One region of the Laceyella tengchongensis genome, then DNA from elsewhere that is predicted to be linked to it. Evidence: a T-box and tRNA genes for the amino acid it is inferred to sense, from the RefSeq annotation. Region 1 holds a T-box; the other holds one or more tRNA genes.
What was found. A T-box is a leader RNA that pairs with one kind of tRNA and senses whether it is charged. The one in region 1 lies ahead of leuS (leucine--tRNA ligase), so its partner is inferred to be a tRNA-Leu.
Positions count from the first base shown of each region.

Region 2: it has a tRNA-Leu gene. The T-box ahead of leuS (leucine--tRNA ligase) is inferred to sense a tRNA for this amino acid. The anticodon was not compared.

Region 1 is NZ_FXTU01000002.1:424,100-435,401, reverse strand. It holds gene QQZ12_RS05700 (M24 family metallopeptidase) at 1-832, shown strand, start outside; gene ybiA (riboflavin biosynthesis intermediates N-glycosidase) at 1,013-1,462, shown strand; gene QQZ12_RS05690 (DedA family protein) at 1,839-2,429, shown strand; gene QQZ12_RS05685 (hypothetical protein) at 2,665-2,844, shown strand; gene QQZ12_RS05680 (YqeG family HAD IIIA-type phosphatase) at 3,137-3,661, shown strand; gene yqeH (ribosome biogenesis GTPase YqeH) at 3,691-4,791, shown strand; gene QQZ12_RS05670 (shikimate dehydrogenase) at 4,845-5,714, shown strand; gene QQZ12_RS05665 (nicotinate-nucleotide adenylyltransferase) at 5,721-6,305, shown strand; gene yqeK (bis(5'-nucleosyl)-tetraphosphatase (symmetrical) YqeK) at 6,295-6,891, shown strand; gene rsfS (ribosome silencing factor) at 6,888-7,229, shown strand; T-box leader at 7,281-7,510, shown strand; gene leuS (leucine--tRNA ligase) at 7,563-10,031, shown strand; gene QQZ12_RS05645 (helix-hairpin-helix domain-containing protein) at 10,085-10,822, shown strand; gene QQZ12_RS05640 (ornithine--oxo-acid transaminase) at 10,872-11,302, opposite strand, start outside.
Region 2 is NZ_FXTU01000001.1:161,033-172,334, reverse strand. It holds gene QQZ12_RS00875 (glycerate kinase) at 1-306, opposite strand, end outside; gene QQZ12_RS00870 (glycoside hydrolase family 18 protein) at 392-1,678, shown strand; gene QQZ12_RS00865 (hypothetical protein) at 1,844-2,161, shown strand; tRNA gene QQZ12_RS00860 (tRNA-Leu) at 2,258-2,346, opposite strand; tRNA gene QQZ12_RS00855 (tRNA-Leu) at 2,490-2,575, opposite strand; gene QQZ12_RS00850 (FmdB family zinc ribbon protein) at 2,646-2,891, opposite strand; gene QQZ12_RS00845 (divergent PAP2 family protein) at 3,254-3,736, shown strand; gene QQZ12_RS00840 (cobalamin-binding protein) at 3,765-4,592, shown strand; gene QQZ12_RS00835 (YuiB family protein) at 4,652-4,930, opposite strand; gene QQZ12_RS00830 (chlorite dismutase family protein) at 5,078-5,842, shown strand; gene QQZ12_RS00825 (YuiA family protein) at 5,913-6,044, opposite strand; gene QQZ12_RS00820 (NAD(P)/FAD-dependent oxidoreductase) at 6,242-7,429, opposite strand; gene QQZ12_RS00815 (NAD(P)/FAD-dependent oxidoreductase) at 7,734-8,720, shown strand; gene QQZ12_RS00810 (hypothetical protein) at 8,939-9,202, shown strand; gene QQZ12_RS00805 (coiled-coil domain-containing protein) at 9,388-10,062, opposite strand; gene erpA (iron-sulfur cluster insertion protein ErpA) at 10,298-10,654, opposite strand; gene QQZ12_RS00795 (aspartyl-phosphate phosphatase Spo0E family protein) at 10,721-10,963, opposite strand.

The DNA.
Region 1 (11,302 bases):
GCTAAGCAAGCGGGGAATAGAGCGCAATGCCACTATTGCGGTCGAAAAAGAGTCGTTGCCCTACGCTCGTGCAGAAGCGCTACTCGGCGTCGTGCCTGGGGCATCTTTCACGGCAGTGGACGCACTGATCAACCAAATGCGTTTGGTGAAAAGTGCGGATGAGCTGGCCATTTTGAGACAGGCAGCTTTGATTGCCGATGAGGCAGTGCAAGTGGGCTTGGATGCACTGGGGCTGGGTCGCACCGAGTTGGAAGTCGTGGCTGAGATCGAATTGGCCATGAAGAAAAAAGGAATCCGGGAAATGTCCTTCCCCACCACCATCCTGTTCGGAGCTAACTCCGCTTTGCCCCACGGCACACCTGGCGACCGGCCGCTGAATAAAGGCGACTTTGTCCTGTTTGACTTGGGCGTCGTGTTGGATGGTTATTGCTCTGATATTACGCGCACGTTTGTATACCAGGAAGCCAGCGAGGAACAACGCACCATCTATGACGCCGTGCTGACTGCGCAAGAGGCGGCGATCAATGCGTGCCGCCCTGGTGTGCGGATGGGTGATGTGGACTTGGCAGCCCGCAACCTCATCAGCGAACGCGGTTACGGCGAGTATTTTAACCACCGCCTCGGCCATGGCTTGGGGATTGGTGTGCATGAATTTCCTTCGATCCATGAACGGAACGACGACCCGTTGTTGACCGGCATGGTGTTTACCATTGAGCCGGGCATTTATGTTCCGGAAGTGGGCGGCGTCCGGATTGAAGATGATGTTCACATCACGGCGGATGGAGTGGAGTTGTTGACCCGGTTCCCGAAAACGTTCCAAATCATCGATTGACGATAGGTAAACCATATCACGAATTGCCAGCGGCGCACTACCAATTTGTCAGATGATGTGACAAGCGCGTTGCAAATGGCGCCAAGAGGAGGCGAGCATTTCGGAATAGGATGCCCTGTTTGCCGCCTCTTTTTGGTTTACACGGGATCACAAAACACCAAGTTGAAAGGGGGCGCGGCTGTGGTGATCACATTTTATCGCGTGAACGATCCATATGGCTGTTTTTCCAATTTTTCCGCACATCCGATCGTGCTAGATGGGAAGGAATGGCCAACAACCGAGCACTATTTTCAGGCGCAAAAGTTTGTGACGACGGCACCAGATTATGCAGAAAAGATCCGATTGGCACCGTCCCCCATGAAGGCTGCGCAATGGGGGCGTTCCCGAAAAGCGCCTTTACGGCCGGATTGGGAGTTGGTGAAAGACGATGTGATGCGGCGTGCGGTTTATGCCAAGTTTAAGAGCCATCCGGAGATTCGTGACGTTTTGTTGGCGACGGGTGAAGAGAAGATCGTGGAGTTGACGACCACGGATATGTATTGGGGCGTCGGCAGTGATGGTACGGGAAAAAATCGATTGGGCGTCATTTTGATGGAGGTGCGTGAGCGTCTGCGTCAGGAGTTGACGTAGTCCACATGGCCAACGACAACGGCTGGCTTGTTCGCTGTTGCTTGCCGAAACGTGTCATGGGTTGTTCACTATCACCTGCTCTTGTGACCTGCTAAAATAAAATGGTGAGATCATGAAAATGGGGTGTGCGGTGAAAAACAATCATGCGCGTTGGTATCAACACACATGATTGTGAAAGAATAGACAGAACGGAAGATGTGGGGATGATTCTAGAAGCGTGCGGGGCACGCCAATTGTTGGGAGATGCACCGGAAGGTGCCTGATGTGATATACTGATTCTAGAATCCCTAAAAAATGAAATCTTGTGCAATCATGAATATAAATGCACGTGTAAACGTTTTGTAGGTAGGCTAACAAGACAGCAGGGAGTGGACTTATGCTACAAATTGCTTTGGATTTTTTGGATAAATGTGGAATGTGGGGGCTATTTGTGGCCACGGCGATTGAAGCGTCGTCGTTGCCCTTTCCAGGAGCTCTTTTCGTTCTGATCTACGGTTACCTGATGGATGTTAGCCCATGGACCCTAGTCCTGATCTCCGCTATCAATAGTTTTGTATACGTTGCGTTCAGTTTAATTCCTTTTTATCTTGGCACCCGGATTGAGAAGTTTTCCAAAAAGAAATTTGACCAGAAAAAGATTGAAAAAGCGCAAATGTGGTTCAAAAAATACGGGGAATGGAGCATCACCCTGTCTCGCCCAACCGGGTTTGGCAACTATATTTCTTATATTTCGGGTATGAGCCGCATTTCACTGTGGCGCTTTATCGTGTTTAGTTATCTGGGGGTTTTTCCGTGGAACACCGTTTTGCTGTTTGTCGGGCGAAAGGGGAATTTGGACACGGTTCAGCATTTTCTTAATCTCATGCAGAAGTTCGGTTACATTTTGGCAGGAGTGGTCGCCTTGGCGTTTGGCGTCTGGTATCTCTTTAAAAAAAATAAGCAGAGAACGCAATGTGAAAAAGGCTGAACTGGCAAAGGGGCCAACGGAGCATGTAAAAACCAGCGAACATGTTGTTCGCTGGTTTTTTAGTCGGCAGGATGGCATTGGTCTTGCCAATGATCCAGCATGCAACTAAAGCGAGGAAAAAGGTGATGGCTTCGAGTTTATGTGAAGGCTTGATGAGAACGGGAAGAACCGCTTGCATCCTGCATTCATAACCAGCAAAATAAGAGGGAGACAATGGAGTTGGAGGAATGGATACATGGCAACATACCGATTGGAACGAGTTGGAGAAATGCTTGAAGATAAAGGATACAATGTGATAGAGACGGAAGCGGAAGAGGTGATTGCTTGGTTCCAGTACTTGTCCGACGCTGACTTGTTTCTGGCGGTTCTCGCCGAAAAAGAGCGGATGGATGCGGAGAAGGGACAACCTTCGTAACAGTGAGCCTGATGAATCACCACCGCGTCGGCACGTGTGGATGCTTCTAGGATGTGTCTGGCAAATCAAGTTGGTGGGGAAGAAGCGGCGGAAAAACCTTTTCTCGAGGAGCGCCGATGCAAAGTGAAGCGGAAGAGAAAATGGTTTTCGGGCTGCTGGCCTATTCATCAGACACGCCTTAGTCAGATCGGCGAATGTCCGGTCTTTTTGTTTTTTGCAACCCTTGGTTGCGCTGTGATATATTTATTGCCGACAAGTCTCAAGGTGGACGGTGTGAGATGTGCTAAAATTCATGGTACCTGATCTGTTTGCACAGTCGATATACGTCATTGATTATGAGGAATTAAAACGGAGAGGTGTCAGGGGAATCATTGTCGACTTGGACAACACGTTGGTCGAATCGACGCGACCTGACGCCACCCCGCGGTTAGTCACCTGGCTAGATGAGTTGCGGGATATGGGTTTTCATGTGATGATTGTGTCCAACAACAACCGGACACGTGTAGCCCATTTCGCTGATCCGTTGGGGCTTCCGTACATCCATGCGGCGAAAAAGCCTTTGTTGTCCGCTTTCCGAAAGGCGCTGGAGCGGATGGGCACCAAACGGGAGGAGACGGTGGTGATCGGGGACCAGTTGTTAACTGATGTGTTCGGCGGCAACCGCATGGGTTTGTATACCATCCTCGTTGCGCCGGTTTCAAACATCGATGGGTTCTTAACGAGAATTAATCGCCGTGTGGAGCGCTTCGTGTTTAGCTTGCTGAAGCGGAAAGGCCATGTGCAGTGGGAGCGTTCCAATAAAGGTGAATCAACGTAGAAAGCAAGGTGGAAAGACGATTGAACGACATGCATGAGTTTCGTTGCGAAGGATGCGGGGTCGCTATTCAGAGCGAAGACCCCAAACAGGTTGGTTATGCCCCGGCTCAGGCGCTCAATCGGGAGTCGGTGTTGTGCCAGCGGTGTTTCCGCATCCGGCATTATGGGCAGATTGAAGCGGTGGAGCAAGAACCTGATGCGTATTATCGGTTGTTAGATGCGATTGCATCGACGGACAGCTTGGTGGTGTTGGTGGTCGACTTGTTTGACTTCGCCGGGAGTTGGATTCCAGGATTGCATCGCCGCATTGGGAATAACCCGTTATTGCTGGTTGCTAACAAGGTCGACTTGTTCCCCCCTTCGACCAAATGGGGGCGTTTGCGGGAATGGGTGTACCAGTCCGCGCGGGACATGGGGGTTCATCCCGTAGAAGTTATCATGTGCAGTGCTGCCAAGGGCATGAAAATGCGCGATGCTGTCCAAGCGATTGAATATCATCGCCGTGGGCGGGATGTGTACATAGTCGGTACAACCAACGTAGGAAAATCTACGTTCATCAATGGCCTGATCAAAGAGGTTACCGAAGAGGGCGAGGATGTGATTACCACCTCACCTTACCCAGGCACGACATTGGACGCCATTCGCATTCCGCTGGATGATGGGAAAGAAATAATCGACACGCCGGGGATCGTCCGCAAAGACCGCGTGAGCGAGTGGGTCGAGCCCAAAGAGCTGAAGTTGGTCGTGCCTCAATCGACGCTCAAACCAAAAGTTTATCAGCTGAACGAGGAGCAAACGCTGTTCTTCGGGGGATTTGCCCGTTTTGACTTTGTGCGCGGGCCAAAGCAACCGTTTGTCTGTTATTTATCCAACCGGCTGTACGTTCATCGGACAAAATTGGCACAAGCCGATGACATTTGGCGGAAGCATCGCGGTGGCTTGCTGACGCCGCCCCGCAATCCGGAGGCGTTGCCAAGATGGAAGAAACATCCGATCCATTTAAACGGCCGCCAAAAGCAGGATATCGTGATTTCCGGATTGGGTTGGGTCGCGTGCGGCAAGGAAAAAGCTACGCTGGAAGTGTGGGCGCCGGACGGGATACAGGTGACGACACGTCCGGCATTGATCTGACGCGGGCTGTCGGGCAAGCATGAAGAGATCGCATCTCTCAAGGGGGAAGAGGAATGGGGTTCATTGACAGCCATACAGGGTTGCTCGGTTTACTCGGTGATCCGGTGAGTCATTCCAAATCGCCGGTTATGATGAATGCGGCATTGGCCGAACTGAAGGCTCCTTACGCATACTTGGCGTTCCGGGTTTCCCCATCCGCGCTGGAGGAGGCAGTGAGGGGATTACGGGCGCTAGATGTGAAGGGATGGAATGTTACCATCCCGCACAAAGTGGCGATCATGGAACATTTGGACGGATTGGATGAAACAGCGCGGGAGATCGGTGCTGTCAATACCGTGGTGAAGCGGGAAGGCAAGTGGATTGGTTATAACACCGACGGAGCTGGCTATCTTCGCTCCTTGCAGGAACAGGTTTCGTTTGAACCGGCGGAGCAACGGGTGGTTCTCTTGGGAGCGGGCGGAGCGGCGCGGGCTGTCGGTTATGCACTGGCGGCGGCTGGCGTTTCCTCGATCACCGTCGCCAATCGGACGGTGGCTAAGGCGGAGGAGCTGGCGCAACACTTGTCCCGCTATACCCAGACAAAAGCCGTAGCCGTAAATGATTGCCGGCAGGAGATTGAAGCTGCCACGTTGATCGTCAACACCACGTCGGTGGGGATGGTGCCGCGGATGGAGGAGATGCCGATTCCGGGTGAATGGCTCAATGCCCATCATTTGGTGAGCGATCTTGTCTACCATCCGCGCATGACGGCCCTGTTGCGAGCGGCCAAGGCCAAAGGCGCAACCATCCACACCGGTGAAGGCATGCTCCTGCATCAAGCGGCCTTGGCGCTGGAGTTGTGGCTCGGGAAAAAGGCACCAGTCGAAGTCATGCGCAAGGTGTTGGAAGCCTCTTTGGCGGGAAAAAGGGAACAGAAAGAGTGAATCATCATGAGAGTAGGGATATTTGGCGGAACCTTCGACCCAATTCATCTGGGTCATCTCATCTTGGCGGAACAGGCACGCGAGGTTGCCGCATTGGATCAGGTTTGGTTTATCCCCGCGGCGGAACCGCCGCACAAATTGGACAAACGGATCTCGGCCAGTATCCACAGGGTCAACATGGTTCGTTTGGCGATCCAACACCATCCTTGCTTTCAACTATCCACGATGGAACTGGAGCGGGAAGGCCCTTCCTATACGCATGACACTGTGCGGATGTTGTCGGAAGCGCATCCAGATGCCCAGTTTTACCTCTTGGTCGGGGCGGACATGGTGAAAGATTTGCCCAATTGGTATAAAATAAAGGAAATCCTGCAATCTGTCCAAGTCATCGGTTTGGGAAGGCCGGGCGTGGAGGTGGAAAGCTTGCCGGTTTACGTGAAAAATCGGCTTCATTGGATACCGGACCCGACGCTGACGAACATTTCCTCCACCATGATCCGCCAGCGTCTCAGTCAAGGGAAATCAGCGCGTTACCTTGTTCCGGATGCCGTTTACCAGTATATGAAGGAGCATGGGTTGTATGGATCTTGAGATTTTATTGCAAGCTACAAAAGAACAGATGCCGCTCTCGCGGTGGGAACACACCCTCAGGGTGAAAGATACCGCTTTGCAGCTGGCAGACCGGCTGGGCATGGACCCCCATCCCGTGACCGTCGCAAGCATTCTGCATGATTATTGTAAGTTCTGGCCCGACACCGAGCTGGCCGCACGGATTCGGCAATCGGATTTGCCGAAGGACCTGCTCCAATACAACAAAGAATTGTGGCATGGTCCGGTCGCTGCCATCGTGGCCCGCGATCAATTTGGCATAACCGATCCCGATGTGCTTCATGCAATCCAGTACCACACGTCGGGGCGCGAGGGCATGTCCCAGCTCGAAAAAGTGATTTGGCTAGCCGACTATATTGAACCGGCGCGCCAATTTCCGGGATTGGACGAAGTGCGGTTGCTGGCGGAAACGAACTTGGATCAAGCGTTGCTAAAAGCGCTGGAAAACACGATCCAATTCTTGATTCAAAAAAAGCAAAAAGTGTACCCACCGACACTGTTGGCCCGCAACTGGATGTTGGACCAAGTGGCGCAAACGCAAACGGAATCAAGGGAGGAATTTTTTTGAACGTAGTGGAAATCGCACAATTGGCGGCCACCGCTGCCGAGGAGAAAAAAGCTCAAGATGTGACGGTTCTCGACATTCGCGGGATATCGGGATTTGCCGATTATTTTGTCATCTGCCACGGGAATTCCCAAACGCAGGTGCAAGCGATTGTGACCGGCATCAAAGAGAAAATCGTCGAACTCAACCTACCACTCAAAGGAATCGAAGGATATCAGGATGCTCGCTGGGTTCTTATTGACCTCGGGGATGTGGTTGTGCATGTTTTCCACAAAGATGAGCGTGAATTTTACGGTTTGGAACGACTGTGGGGCGACGCTCAGCAAGTGAAAGTGCAATAAAGCGTTGACACTGATTTTCCCCTTTGCATATAATGATGAAAAACATATGATTTCACAGCTATGATAAGGAGTAGTACTCCGCTTGGCTCAGCACAGAGAGTTGACGGTTGGTGCAAGTCAATCTGAGGCGGTGGACGAACTCGCCTTATCGCCCTGGAGGGGAACGGACATTTAGTACCCTTCAGCGATTCATCCCCGTTACCGGATTTGAGTGAGTACTTGATTTGGTGCTAATTAGGGTGGTACCGCGGGAATTGGTTATCCAACCTCTCGTCCCTAGCTGAGACTAGGGGCGGGAGGTTTTTAATTTTTTAGGACAGGAGCGTACAGGTCATGAGAGAGTATACGCCAAAAGAAATTGAGCGCAAATGGCAACAGGCGTGGCAGGAAGCGCGCCTGCATCATACGGATGAAGATGAGAGCAAACCCAAGTATTACGCACTGGAGCAATTTCCTTATCCTTCCGGCGAAGGGTTGCATATGGGGCATATGCGGGTTTATTCCATCGGTGACGTGGTGGCTCGGTTTCGGCGCATGAACGGCTACCGCGTCTTGCATCCGATGGGGGCGGACGCGTTCGGCTTGCCTGCGGAAAACGCGGCGATCAATCGCGGCATCAATCCCAGAGAGTGGACCTTGTCCAACATGGAGCGCATTCGCAAAGAGCAAGCGCTGATCGGTGCTTCCTATGACTGGGACCGTTATTTGGGCACTTGTCTGCCTGAGTATTATAAGTTTACCCAATGGCTGTTTTTGCTGTTCTATGAGCGGGGATTGGCTTACCGCAAGAAGGCCTTCGTCAATTGGTGCCCCGATTGCAACACGGTACTGGCCAATGAACAGGTGGAAGACGGCAAGTGCTGGCGTTGTGATTCAGAAGTGACCAAAAAAGAGTTGGAACAGTGGTTCTTGCGCATCACCGACTATGCGGAACGCCTGCTGGAAGGGTTGGACCGGCTGCCGGACTGGCCTGACAAGGTGCGAGCGATGCAACGCAATTGGATCGGCAAGAGCGAAGGGGCGCATGTCACATTTACGGTGCCCGAATGTGACGATGAGCCGGTGACCGTCTTCACCACCCGGCCTGACACCCTGTTTGGGGTGACCTACATGGTGGTGGCGCCTGAACATCCCTTGGTGCCTCGTTTGGTGAAAGGTAAAGAAACGGAAGCAGATGTGCTCGCTTTCATCGAACAGATGAAAAAACAATCTGAGATCGAGCGCACATCCACCGAGGCAGAAAAAGTGGGCTTGTTCACTGGGGCTTACGCCAAGCATCCGCTTACGGGAGAAAAAGTACCCATCTGGGTGGCCAATTATGTCCTGATGGATTACGGTACGGGCGCCGTGATGGGAGTGCCTGCGCATGATGAGCGGGATTTCCAATTTGCGTCCAAATACGGACTGCCCATCAAAGCCGTGATTCAACCGGCGGCAGGGGAACCGTTGCCAGAGCCGCTCACGGAAGCGTATACCGAAGACGGGGTGCTGACTCGTTCAGGGGACTTTGACGGGATGCCTAACCGCCAAGCGGTGAAGGAGATTGCCAAGTTGCTGGAAGAGCGGAAGCAAGGCGGTTGGACGACGACATACCGCTTGCGTGATTGGCTCATCTCCCGTCAACGGTATTGGGGCACGCCCATTCCGATGATTTACTGTGACTCGTGCGGAGCGGTGCCAGTGCCCAAGGAGCAATTGCCGGTCATGTTGCCGGAAGATGTGGTGTTTGATGGAAAGCGCAACCCGCTGACCACTTCGGACACTTTTGTGCAGACGACGTGCCCGCGTTGCGGCAACAAAGCGCGCCGTGAAACAGATACGATGGACACGTTTATTGACTCTTCCTGGTATTTCATGCGTTACACGGACGCGCAAAATGAAGATGAGCCATTTACGCCGGAAAGCGCGGCCAAATGGTTGCCGGTAGATGAATATATCGGTGGGATCGAACATGCGGTGTTGCACTTGCTCTACTCCCGCTTCTTCACCAAGGTTCTCTACGATGCGGGCTTGGTGCCTGTGGACGAACCGTTCAATAGCTTGTTGACGCAAGGCATGGTGTTGAAAGACGGATTTAAAATGTCGAAATCCAAAGGCAACGTGGTGAGCCCGCTGGAAATCATCGAGAAATACGGTGCGGACACGGCTCGGCTCTTCATCCTGTTCGCGGCTCCGCCTGACCGCGATTTGGAATGGAGCGATTCCGGTGTGGAAGGCAGCTATCGGTTTATCAACCGCGTGTGGCGGCTGATCGCCCAGCATGAAGCGCTGTTTGCACAAGATATCCCTGTGCAGGGCGAACCACAAAGCGGCGAGGCGAAAGAATTGCGCCGCCTGATGCATCAAACCATCAAAAAAGTGACTAGTGAGATCGGGGAGCGTAGCCATTTCAACACCGCGATCAGTGCGATTATGGAATTGGTCAATGGGCTGTATGCATATCCCGAGCATGCTGACCGCGCAGTGTTAAAGGAAGCGCTGGAAACGCTGGTGGTCTTGCTAGCTCCGTTCGTGCCGCACGTGACGGAAGAGCTGTGGCAGTCGATGGGGAAAGAGGGCAGCGTGCACCGCGTTGACTGGCCCACCTACGATGAACAGGCGTTGGTGCTGGACGAGGTGGAAATCGCCGTGCAGATCAATGGCAAGGTGCGGGACAAATTAGTCGTCGCAACCGATGCCAGCCGTGAGGAAGTAGAAAAGCAGGCGTTGGAAACCGAGCGCATCCAAGCGTTGATCGAGGGGAAAACAGTGCGTAAAGTCATTGTGGTACCAGGTAAACTTGTGAATATCGTAGCGAATTAAGGTGGATTTAGCCAAGCAAGAGGCTCCGTTCCCGGTATAGGGGGCGGAGCCTTTTGTCGTTCTGGCAGCATGCAGGGGGGACGTCATCCCTATTGTGCAAATGGGGAGAAACGGGTATAGTGTGGGTAATTGGAAAAAAATGTCGGAGCGTGAAGGCGATGGTTTACTGGGATTGGACACCAAGGGAGAAGGGCTTGGCGATTGCGTTGGCGGGGGTGGTGTTGACAGTAGGAGCAGTCTGGCTATTTGGACAGGAAGAGCGTCCTGACAGGCAGGAGTGGATGGAATACCCGGTTCAGGCCAATCCGCCCGTGACCGAAAGACCTGAGGTAAACACGAACAAACAAGCGAGTAAGAAAGCGATCATCATCGATGTGAAAGGAGCGGTGCACAAGCCGGGCATATATCATTTTAGTTCGGAGGCGAGAGTGTATGAGGCGCTAGAGCGCGCTGGTGGGGCGCGGGACGAGGCTGATCTGGGACGGGTGAATTTAGCTGAGCCGCTCCGGGATGGGATGGTGCTATACATTCCCAAACAAGGGGAGCAGGTGACACCGTTTATGGAAACGGCGAAGGCTGACTCGGCGGATGCCGGCGGGAAGATCAATGTGAACACCGCGACGGTAGAAGAGTTGGACAAGCTGAACGGAATCGGTCCTAGCAAAGCGGAGGCCATCGTCCGCTACCGCGAAGAACACGGGCCGTTCCAATCGGTGGAGGACATCGCGCAGGTGCCCGGCATCGGCGAGAAGACAGTGGAGAAATTCCGCGAACAGATCACAGTGCATTAAAGGAAAAAGCGATCCAGGCAAACTGGATCGCTTAAAACGTGTAACGCTCTTATTTGGACATGATTTTACGCACTTTTTCCAGCGCGAGATCCAACTCTTCTTGAGTGATGGTGAGCGGAGGCGCAAACCGGATGGTGTTGTCGTGGGTTTCTTTGCAGAGCAACCCTTCTTTCATCAGTGCTTCACAGTATGGACGTGCTTTCTCATACAGTTCCATGCCGATGAAGAGACCTTTACCGCGTACTTCTTTAATGATCGGGTTTTCGATTTTTTTCAATTCGGTGATGAAGTATTCACCCAACTCGCGAGAACGGGTGGTGAGATCATCTTCCACCAGAACATCGAGTGCGGCGATGGACACAGCACAAGCGAGAGGATTACCGCCAAAAGTAGAGCCGTGCGAACCCGGATCGAAGACGCCCAAGATTTCTTTGTCGGCAGCGACTGCGGAGATCGGCATGACTCCGCCGCCCAATGCTT
Region 2 (11,302 bases), on a different contig from region 1:
CTGTTCGGCAAGAAGCGGCAAGCCAGAGGCAGACGCGGTCTCGATGACAGCCAACCGCTGTTGGGCCACCCACAGATACGAAGCCCGCCGCTTTCGGCCCAGGGGATCGGTGACAGAGACATTGATATCCTGTCCGCCAATGATCTCCCGCAGCGCTCGAGCCGTCCCTTCTCCTCCGTCCGCCATGGGAAAAGGCACCGTTTCCACATCGGGAAAAACATGCCGCAACCCCCTGTCCATCACCCGTACCGCTTCCACACTTGCCAAGGAACCTTTGAACGAATCAGGGGCAAGTAAAACTCTCATCACGAAATCTCTCCTATCTGAATAATTGATCTGCCGACTCATACATATGAAACAAGAAATGTTTGCGGCGAAAGGAGTTTTTATCATGCAAATCCATGTCGTGGCCAGGGGGCAAACACTGCCTGACATCGCCGAAGCTTATTCCCTTTCGGCGGATGTGATCGAACAGGCCAATCGCTTGCCCAATCCGCAAGATCTGGTGCCCGGGCAAGCGATGGTTATTCCCATTTCAGGGCAATATTATTGGGTACAGCGCGGGGACACCCTTTACAAGATCGGCAGGCGCTTCGGTGTGCCCCCATTCAGGCTAGCCCAAATCAACCGTTTGTCCCCGCAAACCCCCTTGCGTATCGGTATGCGGCTTTACATCCCTCCAGCAGCAAAGCGGCCAGCCGAAATAAACGCTTATATTGAGCCAGACACCCAATTGAGCGAAGCACTCCGCCGGGAGACGGAACAAGCCTCTCCATACCTGACCTACCTTTCTGTCGCCAGTTACCGCGTTCGGCGGGATGGCTCGCTACAAGCCCCAGGAACAAACCAACTGCCTGCCATCGCCCGCCGCAACCGAGTCGCATTGGCGATGGTGATCAGCAACCAAGAAGAAGATCAATTCAGTGAGGAGATCGGGCATATCATCATGAACAACACCGAGGTGCAGGATCAGTTATTGGCCAACATCATCGAAACAGCTAACCGCGTGGGATACAGTGACATCCACTTCGACTTTGAATTTCTTCCTCCCCCAGATCGCGAGCCATACAACCGCTTTCTCGAAAAAGCAGTCAACCGCCTGCGCCCGCTGGGCTTTACGGTTTCGACGGCTCTCGCTCCCAAGACCAGCAGAGGTCAACGCGGGCAATGGTATGAAGCCCATGATTATCGCTTTCATGGCCGCGTTGCCGACTTTGTGGTGCTGATGACCTACGAATGGGGATACAGTGGTGGCCCTCCCATGGCGGTTTCCCCCATCAATGAAGTGCGCAGGGTGGTTGATTACGCTTTAAGCGAAATGCCTGCTAACAAAATCTCTTTGGGTCAAAATCTATACGGCTATGATTGGACCTTGCCATATCGCCCAGGCAATCCGCCTGCCAGGGGCTTGAGCCCACAACAAGCCATCGCCATCGCCGCCAGGGAAAACGTAGAGATTCAGTATGACCCTGTCGCACAAGCACCCCACTTCAATTATGTCGACGATGCTGGCAACCGGCATACCGTCTGGTTTGAAGACGCCCGCTCCATCCAGGCCAAAATCAATTTGGTCAAAGAGCTCGGGCTACGAGGAATAAGCTATTGGCGGCTCGGTCTCGCCTTTCCCCAAAACTGGCTCTTGATCGGCGATCAGTTCCAAGTGGTCAAAAAGCGATAAGCATGCCGCCTTCGCGCCCTAAACGCCATAAAGCCCTGACCTGCACTTATCCGAATATTATCTCTTGATTCAATAGTATTTCTTCGTTATCTATAGCAGGAATGTCCTCCTTAGTGCCGTATAGGATAATAGGTCGCTAAAGTAATCGGGAATAAGGAGGAAGCCATGAGACATAGAAGAGAATTCACTGTTAAAGGCTGGCTGTTTGACCATATCACCCTGACATGGCGCGAAGGCGAGCTGTTCGCGGATCGGCCGGACATTTTGGAAGTAATCAAAAACCGGGTAAAGCAATTGGAAGACTTGCGTGCGTTCATCTTATGCCCGGAGACCCGCCGTTTCTATATGGAAAATTACCTCGCAGAGCCCTTGTCCGCTTACCTTGTGCTAAAACATATTCTTGACTCGATTTACGAAGGCCCAGACAAAAACGAGTTGTTGCGCATGACTGGTTCTTCCTATTATGTCGCCTCACTCACTTGACATCATCAAAAACGCCTCGACAGTTTCGGGGCGTTTTTGCCTTTTGATCCACCAAAAATGAAAAAAGCCTTGACCTGCAACAGGTCAAGGCTTGGTTGGTGCTGAGGGTCGGACTCGAACCGACACGGTGGTCACCCACCGCAGGATTTTAAGTCCTGTGCGTCTGCCTATTCCGCCACCCCAGCATGATATCAGCAGGTTGATGAAATTCAATCTAACACGCGTTTGCGGCTAAGTCAAGAACGAATGGGATAACGGTTTTGAGGCGCTGTAAAAAATAAAAACCACATATCCCAATGAATATGTGGTGAGTTTTCGGTATGTAAGATGGTGCCGAAGGTGGGACTCGAACCCACACTCCTTGCGGGAACACGATTTTGAGTCGTGCGCGTCTGCCAATTCCGCCACTTCGGCAACTCGTAACAACGAAATTAAATATATCACAGCTTTACCCGATTGACAACCCTTTTTATAAAAAATTTTTTTACATGTCGGGCTGGGCATCCTTTGTTGCTTGCCACACCGCTTTCGCCATCTTCTGCCGCGAAAGGGCCAATTCAAACAAAAGACTGTCTGTCGTTAAAAAAAGGTGTTTTGAGCCCCTTTCGCCGCAGGTGGGACATTGGACGATGTCCGACTGACTTCCTTGCAACACACCAAAACCCTTGCCGCATTTGGGACACTCACATCGGTCAAGCAGTCGGGCGAACCCCGGCAAATAATTATTCATTAGCTTGCCTCCTGAACAAATCATTCAAATCCGCCTCCGCAAAACATGGCGAATGTCGCTTTCTCCCCCTTCCATCCATGTTTAAAAAGGCATAAGAAAGATTCGCCCATCCGCTTCTAATCTCCTCTTCAAAAAAGAGGATCCGTCGTTTTAAAAAAAGGGTAGGATATAATATAATGAAATAGTTTATCTCTGACAAAATAGCAAAAGATGGCGGAAACCCGCCACTCACACACAACCACCATCCTCGGTGGCCCGGGGAATCGAGCCCCCGTCAAAAACGAATACACACATTAACTAAAATGAGCCTATTAAGCGTAGAATCCGTTTACCGCACTTCTCAGAAAGGGTGACCCCGATCGATGCTGGAACAACTGGCACACAATTTTCCTCTCTGGACATCACTTATCGCCATCACACTGGCCCAACTGCTGAAGGTTCCTTGGAATTACACCATCACCCGCCAGTGGGACTGGAATTGGTCATATAGTTCGGGCGGCATGCCCAGCGGCCATACCTCCGCCGTCACTTCCTTGGCCACTTCCATCGGGTTGACCTCAGGCTGGAACTCACCTGCATTCGCCATTGCCACGATCTTCGGCATCATTGTCATGTATGATGCGACTGGAGTGAGAAGACAAGCCGGCATGCACGCTCAAGTATTGAACCAACTGGCAGAAGACTTCTCGCTTTTGCTCCGCGAGATTCGCCATCTAAATGAAAAACCGTCCTCGGAAACCCGAATCAAATTGAAAGAGATTCTGGGCCACAAACCAATTGAAGTATTCACTGGCGCCTGGTTTGGCACGCTGGTTGCCATTTTGATGTATTTCATTTGGTATTAACAGCCCAACTCAAGAGGAGGCATAGGGAATGAAACGCATCATATCGATCTGTCCGAGTAACACCGAAATGCTTCACTTCTTGGGCTTGCGTGAAGAAGTATGCGGCCTAGACGACTTTTCCGACTGGCCGCATACATGGCAGCATCTGCCCCGGGTGGGACCAGATCTGGACATAGACATTGACAAAGTCAAGGCGTTGCGTCCAGATTTGGTCATCGCCTCCCTCAGCGTACCGGGAATGGAGAAAAACATCGCGCAACTTAAACAAGCAGAAATTCCCACCTTGGTTCTCAATCCCAAGACCCTAAAAGATATTGCAGAAGATTTCGTCTATCTTGGCGACGCCCTCGGCATCCCCTCGCAAGGGCGAGCTGCCAAACAACGCTTTTTGCAGGAGATATCCCTCATACAAGCCGCCATTCCACGTCAAACAACCACACCGCGGCTCTATTTTGAGTGGTGGCCCAAACCCGTGTTCACTCCCGGCAGGAAAAGTTGGCTCACGGAACTTTGCCAACTCGTTGGCGCAACCAACATTTATGCCGATCACGACGCCGAAAGCGTGCAAACGGACTGGGGCGACGTGGCCGCACGGCAACCTGACTATGTGTTAGTCACATGGACGGGCGTTCCGCGAGAGCGAATCAAGACCACCTTCTTCACCTCCCGTCCCGCTTGGCAGGGAACCCCCCTGATCGAAAAGGGCAACATACATATCCTGGAAGAAGGATGGTTTTGCCGGCCATCTCCGCGCCTATTGCTCGGCGGCAAACAAGTGGCGCACCTGCTTTATCCTGATCGCTTTCGCGCGCCTGAAGAAGGGGACCCGTATCAAGACACGCGGCTTCGCCCATGAGCGACTGAAGCGCAAAAAAAATCCGAAACCTTGGGTTCCGGATCACTTCGTGCACCAGATCAAAACATGCGATACCCTTTTTGGCGCAACGTCTTGATCGTCCATATGCCACCGATCGCGCCCGCCAAACCCGAGAAAAAGAGAACCGCGTTGACCACTGTAAATATTTGGTTGACATCTTTACCCACATAAAAGGCGACTCCGAAAAAGATGATCAGTGGAAGCCATGTGGTCTTTAAGATCATGTTTAAAATAAATCCGATTCCAAAAAACAGCACAAAGAGCAGCGGAATGGAAATAATTAACTGGGCGAGATACAAGTTAACCGCCTCCGTCATCATTAAAAATCCTCACTCATTGTACTGAAAATAACCCATTTGGTCAATGCGACCGGAAAATGATGGCGATTTGTTGAAGCCGTTTGCTTCTTTCTCTCTTCTTTCGCTACAATAGGGGTTGGATAAAGCAAAAGGAGGACTTTCATTATGCGTCCACAAGGCAGACCTTCCTTCTCAGGAAGACCAGGGGCACAAACCGGTGAAGAAGCGCCGAAACGCCCAAATCTCCCAACCCAATTTGTCAACTTTACATTCTTCAAAGTAGATCCAGCATGGCGCCGCCTCAGCGACGCAGAACAACAAAAAGGCAAAGAAGAGTTTGCCGCGGTTGTGAAAGAGTTCCAAAACAAACCAGGCATGTTTGTTCTGTCCTATTCGTTGGTGGGAATTCGAGCTGATGCCGAATTCATGCTCTGGCGGATCGCCAACGAATTGGAAACGTTCCAAGAAATGACCAGCCAACTTATGCGAACCGGCTTGGGCAAATACCTAACCATCACATATTCTTATCTCTCCATGACGAAGCGTAGCGTCTACGTAGACAAAATGGACCCTGAACATCAAAATCCCCGCACCCACATCATTCCGGGTCGAAGCAAATATCTGTTCATCTATCCTTTTGTCAAAACGCGCGACTGGTACCAGCTCTCCTTCCCTGCACGTCAAGGGATGATGGACGAGCACATCCAAGTGGGAAGCAAATATCCATCCGTCAAGTTGAACACCACTTACAGCTTCGGTATTGACGACCAAGAGTTTGTGGTCGCGTTTGAAGCGGATGACGCCAAAGACTTCTTAAACCTCGTGCAAGAATTGCGCGAAACCGAAGCAAGCCGTTACACATTGCGTGACGTGCCCATGTTCACCTGTATTAACCACGCAGACATCATCGATGCGCTAAACACACTATAAAGCAAAAAGTCCCGGGCTACGGGACTGGACATAATTTATATAAAATTGAGAAATTTCTGTATATTATATGTTAACGCGATTTTTTATTACCGCTCCCTTTGCAGGCATAACACGTCTCCGAACCACCTAGGAGCAAGGTGACATAACCGTTTCCCTCACAGTATTTGCAAGTGTCTTTCCTGCCTTTATTCGATCTCAGCATGATCCATCCCCCTTTTTTACTCTATTTTCCGAATATTATATATGATAATAATAAATAAATAAACACGCAAATGAATTGGTAACCTCTTAAAAACATGGATGTAAGCGATAACAACAAGTAGTTTCTCATTTTTTCAAATAAATACATCAACAAACAAAAAAGAAACCGACCCTTTCAGTTGAAGGGCCGGTGACTGATTACAGCTTTCCTTTGCGCAATACCAATGACAAACCACCCAAAAGATAAAACCAACGCAAATCGATCAGCTTTTTCATGAATGCTGCTGATCCACCCATCAATTTCTTGTTGCCAACCACACCGATCGCTTCTTTGCGGCCAAGAGAGGCAACGGTACCTTTTGGCATATATTTGAACGGCTTCATTTCTCCGCCGCGCAACTTCACAGCCAAGTTTTTGCCCAAGTATTGTCCTTGTTGGGTAGAGATTTGCGCCGTCGGTGGGTATGGGCGCTCATCTTCATTGAACACCAAAGAGCTGTCCCCAATAATGAAGACATTGTCATAACCAGGCGCGCGCAGGTTTTCGTCTACCTTGACGCGGCCGCGCATGGTCTCGATACCCGATTCCTCAACCAATTTGTTACCGCGCACACCTCCGGTCCATACCACGGTGGCCGCTTTGATCTCTTGTCCCCCCTTCAAAATGACACCCTCTTCGGTGCATTCTTCGATAGGGGTGCTGATCAAGAATTCGACGCCTTTGCTTTCTAAGTATTTCACTGCATATTCAACCAGTTCTTTGTCGAATCCAGGCAACACGGTCGGCGCAGCTTCCACGTTGACAATACGAACTTTCTCCAACGGAATATCGTATTCACGGCACAGTTCAGGCATCCGGTCAACCAATTCTCCTACATACTCGATCCCTGTGAAGCCAGCGCCACCCACCACGATGGTGATCAGCTCTTCCTTCTTCTCGAGCGCATACCGCGCAAACATGTATTCCATATGCTCGCGGATCGCGCGCACGCTGGCAATGTTGCGGATGAAGAATGCGTTCTCCATCAGACCTTTGATACCGAAAGTCTCTGGTGCGCTACCCAAGCCCACGACCAAATAATCGTATTTGAGCGGCTCGTTGCTTTCCAATTGGACTTCCTTCTCTTCCAACTTGATCGCCGTCACGCGGTCTTGAATGAAGTTAATCCGTTTCGTATTGATCACGGATGGAATCGAAAGACGCGCATGGTCATGATGGGAAGTACCGGCTGCCGGCTTATGAAGCTCCGTCGTCACATAATGGTAAGAGTTTTGGTTCACCAACGTGATCTCTGCTTCGTTGCTTTTCAATTCTTTCGCCAAGCCTTTTGCTGTCATGAGACCGCCATAGCCTGCACCCAGAATAACAATTTTAGGTACACTCATCATTGATCACATCCATCTACTTGTTATGATTAATTCCTCACAAACTGGGGAAGTCTTACCTTATCGTCCTTATTGAATCATGCCATTGTTTATGATATGATTTTCACGTTCTTTTGGCAAGAGCTTTTTGTTTTCATTCTGTCACACAACCCTCACCATTATCCTCTGTGTATCTGGCTTGGTAATTTTTTATCAATTCGTATAGTCCCCTTCTTTTGGTTTAAGGTATTATATATAGAAACGCATAGAGATTTAATTGCCATATTAAGAATATTGCGGAGGTGTTCACATGACACAACCACACATGGATGCGCAGGTGACTGATATCGCTATTATCGGAGCCGGTCCCGCGGGTTTGTTTGCGGCATTTTACGCCGGAATGCGCCACGCTTCGGTCAAAGTGATTGAGAGCATGCCCCAAGTGGGCGGCCAGCTCTCCGCACTGTATCCCGAAAAATACATTTATGACGTAGCAGGCTTTCCCCGCGTGATGGCCCAAGAATTGGTCAACAATCTGGTTGAGCAGGCCAAACACTTCAATCCTATTTATTGCTTAGATGAGAAAGTGTTGGAAGTAAATAAAAAAGAGGAACGCTTGTTTGAGATTGTCACGCACAAACAAATTCACCGCGCCAAGTCTGTGATCATCACCGCGGGTTGCGGCGCTTTTGAGCCCCGCAAACTAGGGTTAGCCGGGTCCGAACGATTTGAAAACGCTAACCTCTTCTATTTTGTCAAAGACAAGCAGCAATTCGCCGGTAAAAACGTCTTGATTGCAGGGGGCGGTGATTCCGCAGTAGACTGGGCCCTCATGCTGGAACCAATCGCCAACAGCGTCACCGTGGTGCATCGTCGCGACAAATTCCGTGCCCACGAGCACAGTGTGGAACAGATGAGAAACTCCAGCATCCGCGTCATCACCCCGCGTGAAATCGAAGCCCTGCACGGGGATGACCGCATTGAGCGTGTCACTCTGGTCGACAAAAAGAACGGGGTGACCGAAACATTGGAGACGGATGCGTTAATCGTAAGCTACGGATTTGTCTCTTCCCTGGGGCCGATTGCGCAGTGGGGCTTGGAAATCGAAAACGGTGCTATCAAAGTCAACTCCCGCATGGAGACCAACATCCCGGGCATCTATGCCGCCGGTGACATCGCCACCTATCCTGGCAAAGTGAAATTGATTGCCGTGGGCTTTGGTGAAGCGCCCACCGCCGTAAACAACGCCAAACAATACTTAGACCCCGAAGCAAGACTACAACCCGGCCATAGCTCCAACTTGAAATTATAACAAAACTCCCGCGCGCCAGCGGGAGTTTTGCGCTTTATCACTGTCAAGAACAGACTTTTGTGCGTAATGTTCCGTGGTCGCTGATGCGGGATACGGGGAAGTGCATCCGCATCCATATTCTTTCCGAAAACACTTATTTGAGCCCGTCTCGCCCGTTTGGCCACAAGTTGCATGTTTTTCCCACCTAGAGGCAAATTAAATGGCAAAGGAGGATGACCATGCATCCCAAGTCGACATTGTCTTGTCCCGTTTGCAACGGATTCAGCCCTTTTGCCGCCTCATGCCCCACCTGTGGGCAACCACTAGTGGACAACGGCCGATACATGGATCTATTTGGGGATTACAGCCCATATCGTCCCATCGACGACGCCAAACTGACTGATGGGCTCATCGATGCCCGCACCCATCAGTGCCCACACTATACCACTTGCCGACATTGCGGTTATGAAGGAGTCCAACTCATTCAAGAACAGAAGTACTAGCCATGTCTGGCATCAAGTAAGTGTGAAGTAGCGGCGGAAAAAACCTCTTCTCTATTGACGCGTGAAACGCATGGAAAATGGTTTTTCTGCCGTTTGCTTTTTCATCAGACACACACTAAAGAGTGAAGCAAATAAAAAAACGGCGGAACATTGCCATGATCACCGCCGTGGGCTTTATTCCACCTTTAGGCAATTAACGACGCATACAATGACCATACCGATAGGGCGAAGCAGACCAGTATGGCGATCATCACCAAACGCCCTCTTCGCTTCAACCTGTTTTCCCAGTCCTCTTCTTTTTGCGCTAACTTCGTAGCCAAATCGTCCAGCGCTTGTTCCTTTTTCTGTTGCTCGCGAAGTTGATCTTGCAACGATTGCATCGTCGACTCGAGTTGGTTCTGTTTTTCTTCCAGGCGGCTCATGCGTTCTTGCCATTCCGCTTCCACCCCCGCCCTCCACTCAGCTTGCGTCTCATCGATCCACTTCTGCAACTCCGCTTTCAATGCGGCCACTTCGGTTGCAAGAGCTTCCTTTGATTCGACAATCGTCTGATTGGCCAACGATTCCATTTGGTGAACTTGTTGCACGACAAACCGTCTCGTTTCCCTGTCATCTGTCCGGATCGCTTCACTGATCAGTTGCACATCCCGGTAGACTTCATTCAGTTTGTCCGAAACTGCTTTGGCCGAATGCCTTACAAACTCAGCTTCCCGCAACTGCTCATCCACATCCCGTAGCCGAGCCCATTCGCGTTCACAAGCTTCCAGCCGGTTATGTAACTGTACCATTTCCTCATAGACCTCTTGCAGCTCATCCACCGCATCCCTGCCCTGTTTGCCAAACCGCTCAAACAGTCGCATCCTTCTCTCCCCTTTTTGCAAAGTGATATCCATCATGATACCAGCGAAAGGCGGTCGTTTTACCCGCAAAAAGTGACCGCGCCATGACACCTGCCCTGGGAAAACAACCCTGCATGCAGTAAAGCTGGCTTTACACATGAATGAAGCCCGCCCCCACCGCGTCGCAGCTTTGCGAAGCAGATGGGGGCGAGCCCATGGTTACAGCGTTATTCTTATGCGATCCTCACAACTGCCGTCAGCAATCACTCGGTTTACCTGCATCGGTCGCAGTACGGAATGAAGAGCCGCAGCCACAGGTGGCGGTAGCATTGGGATTGTCAATGCTAAACCCGCCTCCGATCATGGATTCTTTGTAATCAATCACGGTGCCCTTCAGCAAGGGTTGGCTGTCTTTGTCGACCAGTATACGCACCCCATGCTGTTCCAGCAACGCATCACCGTCTTGTTTATCTTCATCAAACCCCAGCCCGTAAGAAAATCCGCTACATCCGCCATGTTGCACACTTACGCGCAGAAACAGGGATTCAGGGTTCTCTTGATCTTGCATCATCTCTTTTACCTTGAAAGCGGCTTGCTCAGTCAACGTAATCATCGGGTGTCCCCTCCTTCTGATACCAGTATACTAAGGAATCACCCCGACGCACAACCAAGCGACTCGCTACATGACCTTATATCTTATATGCTCGTTCGCTTCTTTGGATTGCACCATACTTGACCGAATATGGTACACATTCTCCCTTTTTCGACCGGAACACGACTTTTCCCACATATTGTGCAGGTGATCCAATTCTTGACTGAGTTGATACACCTGCGGATGTCCCAATCCCAAGTCTAGCGCAGCCTTTTCCATCCGCTTACGGACACATTCCATGCGCTCAGCGAGCGAACCACAAAACTCCACGCTAAGCCCTCCTCCCCTTAATCTGACCCAACCCTCTCTAACCTCGAAAAAACAATTTCTCTTTTATAGCGACTGACAAAAAGCAGAACATTAGATGTTCATTTTACAAATTGTTTGATTAAACTTACCATTTAGACAACATGTTGTCAAGGAGACCGACAGGGCAAAACGGTATTTTTACCAATTTGTAAAAAAATGTCAACATTTAATCGCTCTTTGTCGCGGTCAGGGGCTTGCGCACCCCATCCCTTGCTTCTACTCTCATCCACAAACTGGCATGCTCGACAATCAAATGAGTGGAATTTCGACATGATGACCGATTTCTTCCGCTTATTTTCA